One region of the Streptomyces sp. NPDC031554 genome, then DNA from elsewhere that is predicted to be linked to it. Evidence: riboswitches for the same ligand, from Rfam matches in the RefSeq annotation. Region 1 holds a riboswitch; each other region holds the start of a gene.
The links. A riboswitch is a leader RNA that binds a small molecule or an ion and turns the genes downstream of it on or off. The one in region 1 is predicted to bind S-adenosylmethionine.

Region 1 (4,221 bases):
TCGGGGCGGTCGTCGAGGAGCTGCCGGTAGGCCAGCAGACCGCGCACGATGTTCTTCGACAGCTCGGTGCGGTCGACGCGCACGATGGCCCTGCGGCCCTCGCCGATCTCCTCGCGGAGGACGGCCATGCGCTCCTCGACGTCGCTCTCGTGGGAGCGGGCGCGCAGGAAGTCGGCGTCGGCGCCCAGGCCGTGCACCCCGATCTCGGTGCCGCCCGGTCCGCCCGTGAACTCCGCGCAGCACGCGGTGAAGGCGTCCGCCCAGCGCCGGGTCAGGAAGCCCAGGCGGTCCGCGCCGAGCATGCCGCGCAGCAGCCGCTCGCGGATGTCGGAGGGGAGCAGCGCGAAGTAGTCCACCGGCGCCCACGGCGTGTGCGAGAAGTGGCCGATGCGCAGGTCGGGCCGCAGCTCGCGGAGCATGCCGGGGACCAGACAGAGGTGGTAGTCCTGCACCAGGACCGCCGCGCCCTCCCCGGCCTCCTCGGCGAGCGCCTCCGCGAAGGCCCGGTTGTACGTCTCGTACGACGCCCACCGGCGCCGGAACTCCGCGTCGAAGACGGGCTCCAGCGGGGTCTGGTACAGCAGGTGGTGGATGAACCACAGGACGGAGTTGGCGATGCCGTTGTACGCGTCGGCGTGCACGTCGGCCGGGATGTCGAGCATTCGGACGCCGTCCTCACCGACCCCGCGCCGCACCGCTTCGCGGTCGTCGTCGGAGAGCGCCGAGCACACCCACAGGGCGCCCGCGTCCGGCCCGATCGCCGACAGGCCCGAGACCAGTCCGCCGCCGCCCCTTCTGGCGTGCAGCGAACCGTCCTCGCGCACCTGGTAGGAGACCGGGCCGCGGTTGGACGCGACCAGCACCTGAGCACCCTCAGCAACAGCAGCACGCGTGGAAGCCATACGCCACAACCTAGCCCGGTCCGTAAACGCTCAAACGTACGGATGCGGTCCGTGACCGGGTCATGTCCGGCCGTATACGGCCACCGGACCGGGTGCCGCGCCCGCGCCCGGCCGCCCGCGCCCGGCCCGGCCCGCCACCGGCTAGGCGACCCTGCGCTCCGCGTACTCGGCGATCTCCGCCATCGGCGGCCGTTCCTCGGTGTCCACGGAGTGGGTGCGCGGCTCGAAGCCGTCCGCGCCCCGCTCGAACTGGGTGAGGGCGGGGCGGATCAGGTGCCCGCGGGCCAGCCGGAGCTGCGCGGTGCGGTAGATCGCCGCCGCCATCCGGCCGAGCGCCTGTCCGTCCTGGTGGCGGTGCTTGCGGACGCCGACGTCGACCTGGGCGAGGGCGTCCAGACCGACCAGGTGCAGGGCGTCGACGAGCATGCCCAGCTCCACGCCGTAGCCGACGGGGAAGGGGAGTCGTTCCAGCAGGCCGCGGCGGGCCGCGTACTCGCCGCCGAGCGGCTGCACGAAGCCGGCCAGCTGCGGCCAGTGCATGTTGAGCAGGGGGCGGGCCATCAGTTCGGTGACCCGGCCGCCCTGGCCCGCGGCGCCGCCCAGCGGGCGGTCGTACATCGCCTTGACCAGGTCCACGCCGGGGTCGGTGAGCAGCGGGCCCACGATCCCCGAGACGAAGTCGGAGGAGAACTCCCTGAGGTCGGCGTCGACGAAGCAGACGATGTCCCCGCTCGTCACGAGCAGCGACCGCCACAGCACCTCGCCCTTGCCGGGCACGGCCGGTATCCGGGGCAGGATCTCGTCCCGGTGGACGACGCGCGCCCCGGCCGCCGCGGCGACCTGCGACGTGCGGTCGGTGGAGCCCGAGTCGACGACGACGATCTCGTCGACGAGGGGGACCTGCTGCATCAGGTCGTGGCGGACGACCGCGACGATGTCGCCGACCGTCTCCTCCTCGTTCAGGGCGGGCAGGACGACGGACACCGACTGGCCCGAGGCGCGCTTCGCGGCCAGGACGCGGTGCAGCGGGCGGTCGGTCACGGACCAGGAGCGGGTGGCCAGCCAGGTCTCGGCTTCCTTCAGCACGGTCTGCGGCTCCTCACTGTCGTGATCACACGCGGTGCACGGGAGGTGACCATGTGATCCATCTCGCGGTTCGGACGTCTGTCTCAACTGTCCTGGCCTTCGGTTACAGTCTTGAACAACGCGGATGACCATCGCATGTCCGAGGTGGCCGCTGTTCACAACTTCATACCGCTCATCCAGAGGGGCAGAGGGATACGGCCCGATGAAGCCCCGGCAACCCTCCAGCCGCGCGCGCCGCCAGGTGTGACCGCCCACGCGTCACACCGATGTGGCGAGGCTCCCGGCTAGGGAAGGTGCCAAATCCGTCTCACGGCGAGATGCGTCGTGAGGAAGATGAGGAGAAAGGGCCTCGCCTCACATGGCTGCGCAGACAGTTGCAAGCACCACGAACTCCGTCGACCTCGGTCCCGCCGCGGCGCTCTCCTGCCGCGAGTGCGGACACCGCGTGCCCCTCGGCCCGGTCTTCGCCTGCGAGGAGTGTTTCGGCCCGCTCGAGATCGCGTACGACTTCTCGTCCTACGGGACCGAGGAGCTCCGCAAGCGCATCGAGGCGGGCCCCGCGAACATCTGGCGCTACGCGCCGCTGCTGCCCGTCCCGGCCGACGTGGCGGACAAGCCCAACATCAACCCCGGCTGGACCAAGCTCGTCCAGGCCGACAACCTGGCCCGCGAGCTGGGCGTCGACCCCGGCAAGCTGTTCGTCAAGGACGACTCCGGCAACCCGACGCACTCCTTCAAGGACCGTGTCGTCGCCCAGGCCATCGAGGCCGCCCGCGCCTTCGGCTTCACCACCCTGTCCTGCTCCTCCACGGGCAACCTGGCCGGCGCCGTCGGCGCCGCCGCCGCCCGCGCCGGTTTCCGCTCCTGCGTGTTCATCCCGCACGACCTGGAGCAGGGCAAGGTCGTCATGGCCGCGATCTACGGCGGCGAACTCGTCGGCATCGAGGGCAACTACGACGACGTGAACCGCTTCTGCTCCGAGCTGATCGGCGACCCGGCCGGCGAGGGCTGGGGCTTCGTCAACGTCAACCTGCGGCCGTACTACGCCGAGGGCTCCAAGACGCTGGCGTACGAGATCTGCGAGCAGCTCGGCTGGCGGCTCCCCGACCAGCTCGTCGTGCCGATCGCCTCCGGCTCGCAGCTCACGAAGATCGACAAGGGGCTCCAGGAGCTGATCGGGCTCGGCCTCGTCGAGGACAAGCCGTACAAGATCTTCGGCGCGCAGGCCGAGGGCTGCTCCCCCGTCTCCGCCGCCTACAAGGCCGGCCACGACGTGGTGCGCCCGCAGAAGCCGAACACCATCGCCAAGTCCCTCGCCATCGGCAACCCGGCGGACGGTCCCTACGTCCTGGACATCGCGCGCCGCACCGGCGGCGCCGTGGAGGACGTGGACGACGAGCAGGTGGTCGACGCGATCAAGCTGCTGGCGCGGACCGAGGGCATCTTCGCGGAGACCGCCGGCGGTGTGACGGTCGGCGTGACGAGGAAGCTGATCGGGAACGGTCTGCTGGACCCGACGAAGACCACCGTCGTCCTCAACACGGGGGACGGCCTCAAGACCCTCGACGCGGTGGCCGGCACCGGCCTCACCGCCACGATCCGTCCCACCCTGGACTCCTTCCGAGAGGCTGGCCTCGCATGAGCGTGACCGTCCGCATCCCGACCATCCTGCGCACCTACACCGGTGGCAAGGCCGAGGTCCCGGCCGAGGGCGCGACCCTCGGCGAGGTCATCACCGACCTGGAGAAGAACCACACCGGCATCGCCGCCCGCGTCCTGGACGACCAGGGCAAGCTGCGCCGGTTCGTCAACGTCTACGTCGACGACGACGACGTGCGCTTCGAGCAGGGGCTGGACACGGCGACCCCGGACGGCGCCGGCGTCTCCATCATCCCGGCCGTGGCCGGCGGCTGAGCGGTGTTCCGTACCCGCCGGTAGTAACCGTCGGTAATGTCAATGACCGAGAGTTCATCGAATTGCCCCCTCCGCGAGAGAAGCGGAGGGGGCAATTCAGTGTGGTTGAGCGCGGTAGAGTTGGGGAACGCGCCGCCCCTCGCATGCCGGCCGCATATGAGTTCCGCCGGGGCGGGCGATGAGAAGTAGCCAAAGTGTGCATGTGTTTTGCGCCTTTGATTCCCTTTGTGGGGCCCGACTTGCCCTGGATCCGGGCGAACTCTCACTCTTCCGCGGACTCTCCGCGTCCAGAATTCTCGCCCGATTGACCTGTTGCAGA
Region 2 (4,221 bases), on a different contig from region 1:
CGCCGACGGGGGACCGGGCCGGACCCGGCGCGGTCCCTCTCCGCGGGCCCCTCCGCACCTCTCCCCGTGCCTGCTCCACGGCTGCTCCTCGTGACCTCTCCCCGCGACCCCTCTTCACCCCCCCCCGACCCATCTCGTGGACGCCCTCTTGACGGCGGCCGGGGGTGGCTCGACACTCGGAACCGGGAATCCTAGTGAAAAGGTAGGGAAACATGGGGTGTGAGTCGGCCGACGGCCGCACGAGCGGCACGGCGCCGTCGTCACCCCTTCTCACCTCCCGCCGCCACATCGACCTGCTGCGTGTCTGCAGCGCGATGCCCCAGGGCTGAACCGGCCCGTTCCCCGTGCGCCGCCCCCTCGGCGGTGTCCCCGCGGCACCGCCCTCCCGCGGCGTGCGCGGGACCCGGCCCGCGCCCTCCCGTCCCACGTCGCAGCCGCCGCGCGTCCCGCACGCGCCCGCCCCAGGGGAGAGTCATGTCCGTCACACCGCAGGCCGCCCACCCGTCCGCCCGGCCGGCCCCCGCCTTCCGGGGCCGCATCGGCCACGACGCGCGCAGCGGCCACTACGCCGTGCCGCGCCGCTACCGGCTCCACCTTTCCCCGGCCGACCCCGACGGCCTGCGCATCGCGGTCGTCCACGGCCTGCTCGGCCTGGACCGGGCCTGTCCCGTGACCCTCCTGCCCGCCGTCCCGGACTGTCCGGACGGCGGGCACGCGCACCTGCGTCCGCTGTACGACGCCAGCGCCCACCACTACACCGGCCCCGCCCTCGGACCGGTCCTCAGCGACGACTGGTCCGGGCGGATCGTCTCCACCCACGCCCCCGACATCACCCGCGACCTCGCCCGGCACTTCGGTGGTGGCGGCACCTCGCTGTACCCGTGCGGCCGGGAGTCGGAGATCGAGGCCGTCGAGCGGATGTGCGCCCTGGGCGTCGAGGACGCCGCACAGCGCGCCGGAGCGGCCGACGCCGGAGCGGCGGCGGGTACCGAGGCCCTCGACACGCTGCTCGGCACGCTCGGCGTCCTCGACCAGGGACTCGGCGCGCACCCCTACCTGCTGGGGGAACAGATCTGCGCGGCGGACGTCGAGTTGTGGGTGACGCTGGTCCAGCTCGACACCGTGCACCGTCATCACCTCGACGCGGACGCCGTGCGCCGCATCGCCGGCTTCACCGAACTGTGGTCCTACGCACGCCGGTTGACCGCCCACCCCGCCTTCGGCGGCCGGCTCGACCTCGACGGTGCCGGCCGCCGCCACCGGGCCCGCTGCCAAGGCCTGGAAGCCGCCGGATCGGCAGTCCAGATCCTGGACTGGACCGCCCACGCCACTCCCGCCCCGAGCGCGGAGGCGCAGGTGGAGCGGCCCTGAGTCGGTCCACCTGCCGGACCGGCGTTGACATTCGCCGGGGCGGCTGTCTTAACTTACGGACCAGAACGGTCATGAGCGTCAGCGACAAGCCCTGGCTTGCTGACCGGCAACCCTCGCTCGGCGGTGGGGTGCCCCAGGTGACGACCGGACCGGATGACGTTTCGGCAGACGTTTCGGTAAGCGCGAGGGCCCCACGGGGCCGGACAGTGACGGTGACGGCCATGAACGCAGCTCTTCGGACGGCTCCCCGCCGTCTCCGGGGCCGCGTACGGCCGTTCCCCGCGGTCCTCGTCGCCGACCGCGCCGTGGATCTCCTGCGCGTGAGCAGCGCACTGTGTACCGCACCGGGCCGTGCCCGCTGTCGGGGCTGAACCTCACCTTCGCCCCGCCCCGCGTTCCCGACGCACACCGCCCGAGCGGTGTGCCGTTGCCCGCCCCACCCCGGTTCCGCACACGTGTCCGCACGCCGTGCGCGCCGGCCCGGCCCCGAGCGGTCCCCACCGCCCCGCCGGGCCGGCGCGGCCGCGCACGCCCGCCGTGATCCGGGGTGCCCCGACTCCCGCCGGAGCCCCCTCATGAGTGAACCCCCAGGCGCCGTGGCCCTCGCCGAGGCGCCGTCCGCCGACCTCCCGCCGCAGCCGCGGCTCACCGCGCAGCGCGTCCAGCCGCTGCGCCGGCCCGGACGCTGGATCGCCACCGCGGTCGTGCTGGTCCTGGCCGCCCAGTTCGTCCACGGGCTGGTCACGAACCCCTTCTACCAGTGGGACCGCTTCGGCTACTGGTTCCTGCGCCCGACGATCCTCGACGGACTGCTGGTCACCCTCGAAGTGACGGCCTGGAGCGCGGTGCTGGGCCTCCTCGGCGGCATCCTGCTCGCCCTGGCCCGGCTCTCCCGGAGCCCGGTGCTGCGCGCCGCGAGCTGGACCTACGTCTGGGCGCTGCGCTCCGTCCCGCTGATCGTCGTGCTGCTGTTCCTCTACAACTTCAGCGCCCTGTACGAGACGTTGAGCGTCGGCGTCCCCTTCGGACCCGCCTTCTTCACCTTCGACGAGTCCCGGCTCGCCACCGACATGGCCATCGCCGTGATCGGTCTCAGCCTCAACGAGGCGGCCTACGCCGCCGAGGTGGTCCGCGGCGGCATCCTCTCCGTCGACCAGGGCCAGCACGAGGCGGCGTCCGCGCTGGGCCTGCCCCAGGGCTACCGCTTCCGGCGGATCGTCTTCCCGCAGGCCCTGCGGTCGATCACGCCCGCCTACGTCAACCAGCTGATCGGCCTGATCAAGAGCACCTCGCTGGTCTTCTACGTGTCGCTGCTCGACCTGTTCGGCACCGCCCAGTCGATGGGCTCCACCTACCCCGGCGACATCGTGCCCCTGCTGCTGGTCGTCACCGTCTGGTACCTGATCCTCACGAGCCTCGTGTCCGTGATCCAGTTCTACGTCGAGCGGTACTACGCCCGGGGCGCCGTGCGCTCCCTGCCGCCGACCCCGTCGCAGAGACTGCGCACCGGCCTGCGGGACCTGCGGGAGCGTGCGCGCAGGGAGGCCGCCGTATGACCGCCGAGACCACCGGGACCGTCACGGCCGGCAGGGCCGTCGGGACCGCCGCGGACGCGAAGACCGACGGGGCCGTCGGGAGCGCCGCGGACGTGAAGACCGACGGAGTCGCCGGGACCGCCGCGGACGCGAAGACCGACGGAGTCGCCGGGACCGCCGTGCCGGCCGACGTGCGGCCCGCCGCCGTGCAGGTGCACGGCGTGCACAAGTGGTACGGCGCCCACCGGGTGCTGGACGGCGTCGACCTGACCGTGCGGCCCGGCGAGGTGACCGTCGTCCTCGGCCCGTCCGGTTCCGGCAAGTCCACCCTGCTGCGGGTCATCAACCACCTGGAGAAGCCCGAGATCGGCCACGTCAGCGTCAACGGCGAGCCGATCGGCGTCCGCCGGCACGGCGACCGGCTGCGCGAGCTGAGCGAACGGGCCATCCTCGCCCAGCGCAGCCGCATCGGGTTCGTCTTCCAGAACTTCAACCTCTTCCCGCACCTCACCGTGGCCGACAACGTCGCCGCCGCCCCCGTGGCGACCGGCAGGCTCGGCAGGACCGAGGCCCGGGAACTGGCCCGCGAACTCCTCGGCCGGGTCGGCCTCGCCGACAAGGCGTCCGCCTACCCCCGACAGCTGTCCGGCGGCCAGCAGCAGCGCGTCGCCATCGCCCGCGCCCTCGCCCTGCGTCCCGGCGTCATCCTCTTCGACGAGCCCACCTCCGCCCTCGACCCCGAACTCGTCGGCGAAGTACTCGCCGTGATCAAGGACTTGGCGACCAGCGGCACCACCCTCGTCATCGTCACCCACGAGATCGGCTTCGCCCGCGAGGTCGCCGACCGGGTCGTCTTCATCGACGGCGGAAGGATCGTCGAACAGGGCCCGCCCGCCGAGGTCCTCGACCGGCCGCGCCACGAACGCACCCGCGACTTCCTCGGCAAGGTGCTCTGACACCCCCCGCTCCACGACTCCCGGCCCGGCGGAACGACTTCCCCCGCAGCCCCACGGCTCCCCCCACGGCACCCCTCTTCCGGCGACAAGCCACAAGCCACAAGCCACAAGCGACAAGTGACAAAGGAAGCCCATGTCTCTCCACATCACCCGACGCAGCCTGATACGCGGCATCACCGCGGCGACCGCCGTCGCCACCCTGGCCACCGGGCTCGCCGCCTGCGGTGGTGACAGCGACGCCGCCACCACGACCGACGCCGCCGCCTCGGGGAGCGTGACCGTCGGCCGGGTCTCCAACGGCGCCGCGAAGGAGACCACCCTCAAGGTGTCCGAGGTGAAGTCGATCAGCGCCCTGCTGC
Region 3 (4,221 bases), on a different contig from region 1:
GCCCTGTGCTGCCTGGTCTTCGTGATCGGCCCGGCCTCGGGCCTCGATCCGGCGTACGGCACCGGCGAGGGGGCGGCGCTCGCGCAACGCGCCTACTTCCGTCGGTGGGGCGTGATCCCCGCGGACGTGTTCGACGGCGTGCCGCACTCCGCCCTCACTCCTTTCACCGCCCTGTTCGTCCACGGCGGCTGGGTGCACCTGCTGGGCAACATGCTCTTCCTCCACGTCTTCGGGGCGATGACCGAGCGCCGGATGGGCCGCGTCGAGTTCACGCTCTTCTACCTCGGCTGCGGCGCCCTGGCACTGCTGGGGTACGCCGCCGCCAACGCCGACTCCGGACAGTCCCTGGTCGGTGCCTCCGGGGCGGTCTCGGCGGTGCTCGGCGCGTTCCTGTACCTGTTCCCCCGGGCCCGCGTCACCAGTCTCCTGCCGTTCCTGCTCTTCCTGCCGCTGCGGTTCCCGGCCTGGGTCGTGCTGCCCTTCTGGGCGGCGCTGCAATGGGTGGCGGCGGGCCGCGCCGGGGAGGGGCCGGGCGTGGCGTACCTGGCGCACCTGGTGGGCTTCGGGCTGGGCTTCGGCTACGCGTGGGCCCGCTTCACCCGGCCCACCAGTGCCGTGGCGGGCGGCGTCCGCCCGTGAAGGAGCGGCGTCCGGTGCGTGCTCCCGGCGTGCCGGCCGGAGTCCCTCGTACGGGACGTGCCGGGGACTTCGGCCGGTGCGGCGAGCGTGCGTGCCGGGCGTCGCGACGGGGCGGACGTCGCCTGTCGCGGCACTAGAGTGGGCGGCAGCCCAGCTCCGGCCCCCGAGGGAGAGAACCAGCCGTGATCACCGCGATCGTCCTCATCAAGACCAGCGTGGACCGGATCCCCGAGATCGCGGAGTCGATCGCTTCGCTGGAGTCCGTGAGCGAGGTGTTCTCCGTGACCGGCACCTACGACCTGATCGCCATGGTGCGGGTGCGGCAGCACGAGGACCTCGCCGAGGTGATCCCGGGGCGGATCAGCAAGATCCCGGGCGTGGAGGCGACGGACACGCACGTCGCGTTCCGCACCTACTCGCAGCACGACCTCGAGGCCGCGTTCGCCATCGGGCTGGACTCCTGACCCTGCGGGGCGCCGCCCCCTGCGGGGAGGCCGCCGGCTACACCGCCGGGACGCAGCGGCCGTCCTGCGTGCGGTAGCGCCACTTCGCACCCTCGGTCACCAGTTCCCGCACCGCCGCCACGAAGCGGTCGACGTGCTCGTCGGGGGTGCCCGCGCCGAAACTCACGCGGATCGCGCTGAGGGACTCCTCGCCGGGGGCCGCCCCGGGGGCGCCGCACTCGCCCCCGCCGCGGGGGTCGCCGCCGAGGAGGGTGCGTACCAGGGGGTGGGCGCAGAAGAGGCCGTCGCGGACGCCGATGCCGTGCTCGGCGGAGAGCGCGGCGGCGAGGTGGGAGCTGTTCCAGCCGTCCACCACGAAGGAGATCACGCCGACCCGCGGCGCGTCGTCACCGAAGAGGGACAGGATCCGCACCCCGGGGACCCGCGCGAGGCCGGTGCGGACCTTCTCCACGAGGTACCGCTCGCGGGCCACCAGGGTGTCGAAGCCCGCCTCGGTGAGGGCCCTGCAGGCGGAGGCGACGGCGTGGGCCCCGATGACGTTCGGGGAGCCGGCCTCGTGCCGGGCGGCGCCCTCGTGCCACTCCACGTCCACTCCCCCGTCCTCGCGCCGGGTCACCCTGCGGCTGGCGCCGCCACCGGCGAGGTACGGCTCGGCCTCCCGCAGCCAGTCGGCGCGGCCGGCCAGCACCCCGGAGCCGAAGGGGGCGTACAGCTTGTGGCCGGAGAAGGCGACCCAGTCGACGTCGAGGTCGCGGACGGACACCGGGTGGTGGGGGGCGAGCTGGGCGGCGTCCAGGACGATCCGGGCGCCGTGGGCGTGGGCCGCGGCGGCCAGTTCGCGTACGGGCCACAGCTCGCCGGTGACATTGGAGGCACCGGTGACGCAGACCAAAGCCGGGCCGTGCCCGTCGCGGCCGGCGAGGGCCCGCTCCAGGGTCGCCACGGCCTGCCGCGGGGTGCGCGGGGCGTCGAGGAAGGTGACCCGGGCGTTCTTCCAGGGCAGCAGCGCGGCGTGGTGCTCGGTCTCGAAGACGAAGACCTGGCAGCCGGCGGGGAGGGCGGCGGCCAGGAGGTTGAGGGAGTCGGTGGTGGAGCGCGTGAAGACGAGCTGGTCGTCGGGCCGGCAGTCGAGGAAGTCGGCGACCGTGCGGCGGGCGTTCTCGAAGAGGTCGGTGGAGAGCTGGGAGAGGTGTCCGGCGCCGCGGTGGACGCTGCCGTAGTAGGGGGCGTAGGCGGCCACGTCGTCCCAGACGCGCTGGAGGGCGGGCGCGCTGGCGGCGTAGTCCAGGGCCGCGTAGCCGATCTCGCCGCCGGTGACGAGCGGGACGGTGACGTCCCGCCCCAGGACGGGCAGCGGGGTGCGAAGCGTCGGGTCGGCGGCAACGGTGGAGACGGACATGGCTGAACTCCCGTGAGAGGCAGGGGTATTCACCACGCGAGCGACTACGGCTCGAGCGCGGGGAAGAGTGAAGAGGGATGCGGAGGCGGGGCTCTGCGGCCCTAGTGCATTCGCTTGCTCACGGAGGGCTCCTCGACGACCAGGACCCCTGCCCTCGCTCGGTCAGAAGCGTGCGAGGGGTCCGCGCTTGCCGTGGACCTTTCTGTCCACGGCCTGGTCTTCACCCGGGGCACCCCGCCACGGACGGAGGGTTGCCGGACAGTCGGCCGGGGCCTCATGACTGTCACTCATGACCTGGTACAGCATCTTGCCACACGATCACCGGCGCGCAAGGCGCGGTCCGTTCCCTGAGACGGCGGGAGTCCGGACCGCGCCCCGCCGACCGCTGTCCCGGTCCGGGCGCGGGTGGCCGTGTTCGGCGCGCGGGCGGCCGTGTTCAGGCGTGGGTGGCCGCCGCCCAGCGCTCCAGCGTCCGCTTCGCCGCCCCCGAGTCGAGGGACTCCGCGGCCCTGGCCATGCCGGCGCGCAACTGCTCGGCGAGCGGCGCCCCGGTCGGCTCCAGGGCGACCAGGGCGGCCGCCGAGTTCAGCAGGACGGCGTCGCGGACCGGGCCCGTCGCGCCGTCCAGCAGCCTGCGCGCCACCTCGGCGTTGTAGGAGGCGTCGGCACCCCGCAGGGCCTCGACGGGAACGAGGTCGAGGCCGACGTCGCGCGGGTCGAAGGACTCCTCGGTCACCTTGCCCTCACGGACCACCCAGACCCGGGAGGTGGAGGTCGTCGTCAGCTCGTCGAGGCCGTCGTCACCGCGGAACACCAGCGAGGAGTGGCCGCGTTCGGCGAAGACGCCGGCGACGATCGGCGCCATCCGCGGGTCCGCCACGCCGACCGCCTGGGCCCGGACCCTGGCCGGGTTGGTCAGCGGGCCCAGCACGTTGAACACCGTGCGGATGCCCAGCTGGCCGCGCGCGGCGCCCGCGTGGCGCAGCGCCGGGTGGAACGTGACGGCGAAGCAGAAGGTGATGCCGGCCTCCTCGGCGACCTCGGCCACCCGCCGCGGGGTCAGGTCGAGGCGGACGCCGAGCTTCTCCAGGACGTCCGAGGCGCCGGAGGCGGAGGACGCGGCCCGGTTGCCGTGCTTGACGACCTTGACGCCGGTGCCGGCGACGACGATCGAGGACATCGTGGAGATGTTGACCGTCTTCGCGCCGTCGCCGCCCGTGCCGACGATGTCGACCGAGGGGCCGGGCACCTCGATGACGTTCGCGTGCGCGTACATCGCGCGGACGAGTCCGTTGATCTCCTCGACGGTCTCGCCCTTGGCGCGCAGCGCCACCACGAAGCCGGCGATCTGCGCGTCGGTGGCCTCGCCGCGCATGATCCGGTCCATCGCCCACGCCGTGGCGTCGGCGCTCTGGTCGTGGCCGGACAGCAGGGCGTTCAGCACCTCGGGCCAGGAACGGTCCGCCGCGGTGTCGCCTCCGGCGGGGGTCACAGCGCTCATAAGCCGCTCCTGGGTCGATGGGGTCCCGCTCCGCGGGACGCGCGTCTCTACGGTTCCACCCTATCCAGCCGCGGACAGGGCGAAGGGCCCCGTCCGTACACCGGACGGGGCCCTTCTGGGGTGCGTGGCGACGCAGTGATCAGTGGTGGCCGTGGCCGCTCGTGATCTCCTTGTACTCCTCGACGGTCGGCTTGGCGATCTGGCTCTCCTCGCCGTAG

Region 2: linked by a shared signal. The riboswitch ahead of ACZ5FU_RS21600 (amino acid ABC transporter permease) and the one ahead of thrC (threonine synthase) in region 1 are both predicted to bind S-adenosylmethionine.
Region 3: linked by a shared signal. The riboswitch ahead of ACZ5FU_RS32515 (aminotransferase class V-fold PLP-dependent enzyme) and the one ahead of thrC (threonine synthase) in region 1 are both predicted to bind S-adenosylmethionine.

The regions. Positions count from the first base shown of each region.
Region 1 is NZ_JBVIKX010000004.1:484,446-488,666, reverse strand. It holds gene ACZ5FU_RS14185 (alpha,alpha-trehalose-phosphate synthase (UDP-forming)) at 1-902, opposite strand, end outside; gene ACZ5FU_RS14180 (glucosyl-3-phosphoglycerate synthase) at 1,044-1,988, opposite strand; SAM riboswitch class I at 2,158-2,328, shown strand; gene thrC (threonine synthase) at 2,347-3,630, shown strand; gene ACZ5FU_RS14170 (MoaD/ThiS family protein) at 3,627-3,902, shown strand.
Region 2 is NZ_JBVIKX010000008.1:110,928-115,148, forward strand. It holds gene ACZ5FU_RS21590 (putative leader peptide) at 213-329, shown strand; gene ACZ5FU_RS21595 (glutathione S-transferase C-terminal domain-containing protein) at 475-1,371, shown strand; SAM riboswitch class IV at 1,439-1,560, shown strand; gene ACZ5FU_RS21600 (amino acid ABC transporter permease) at 1,947-2,927, shown strand; gene ACZ5FU_RS21605 (amino acid ABC transporter ATP-binding protein) at 3,098-3,862, shown strand; gene ACZ5FU_RS21610 (transporter substrate-binding domain-containing protein) at 3,996-4,221, shown strand, end outside.
Region 3 is NZ_JBVIKX010000018.1:26,901-31,121, forward strand. It holds gene ACZ5FU_RS32505 (rhomboid family intramembrane serine protease) at 1-639, shown strand, start outside; gene ACZ5FU_RS32510 (Lrp/AsnC family transcriptional regulator) at 822-1,103, shown strand; gene ACZ5FU_RS32515 (aminotransferase class V-fold PLP-dependent enzyme) at 1,141-2,502, opposite strand; SAM riboswitch class IV at 2,681-2,797, opposite strand; gene trpD (anthranilate phosphoribosyltransferase) at 2,939-4,003, opposite strand; gene qcrB (cytochrome bc1 complex cytochrome b subunit) at 4,143-4,221, opposite strand, start outside.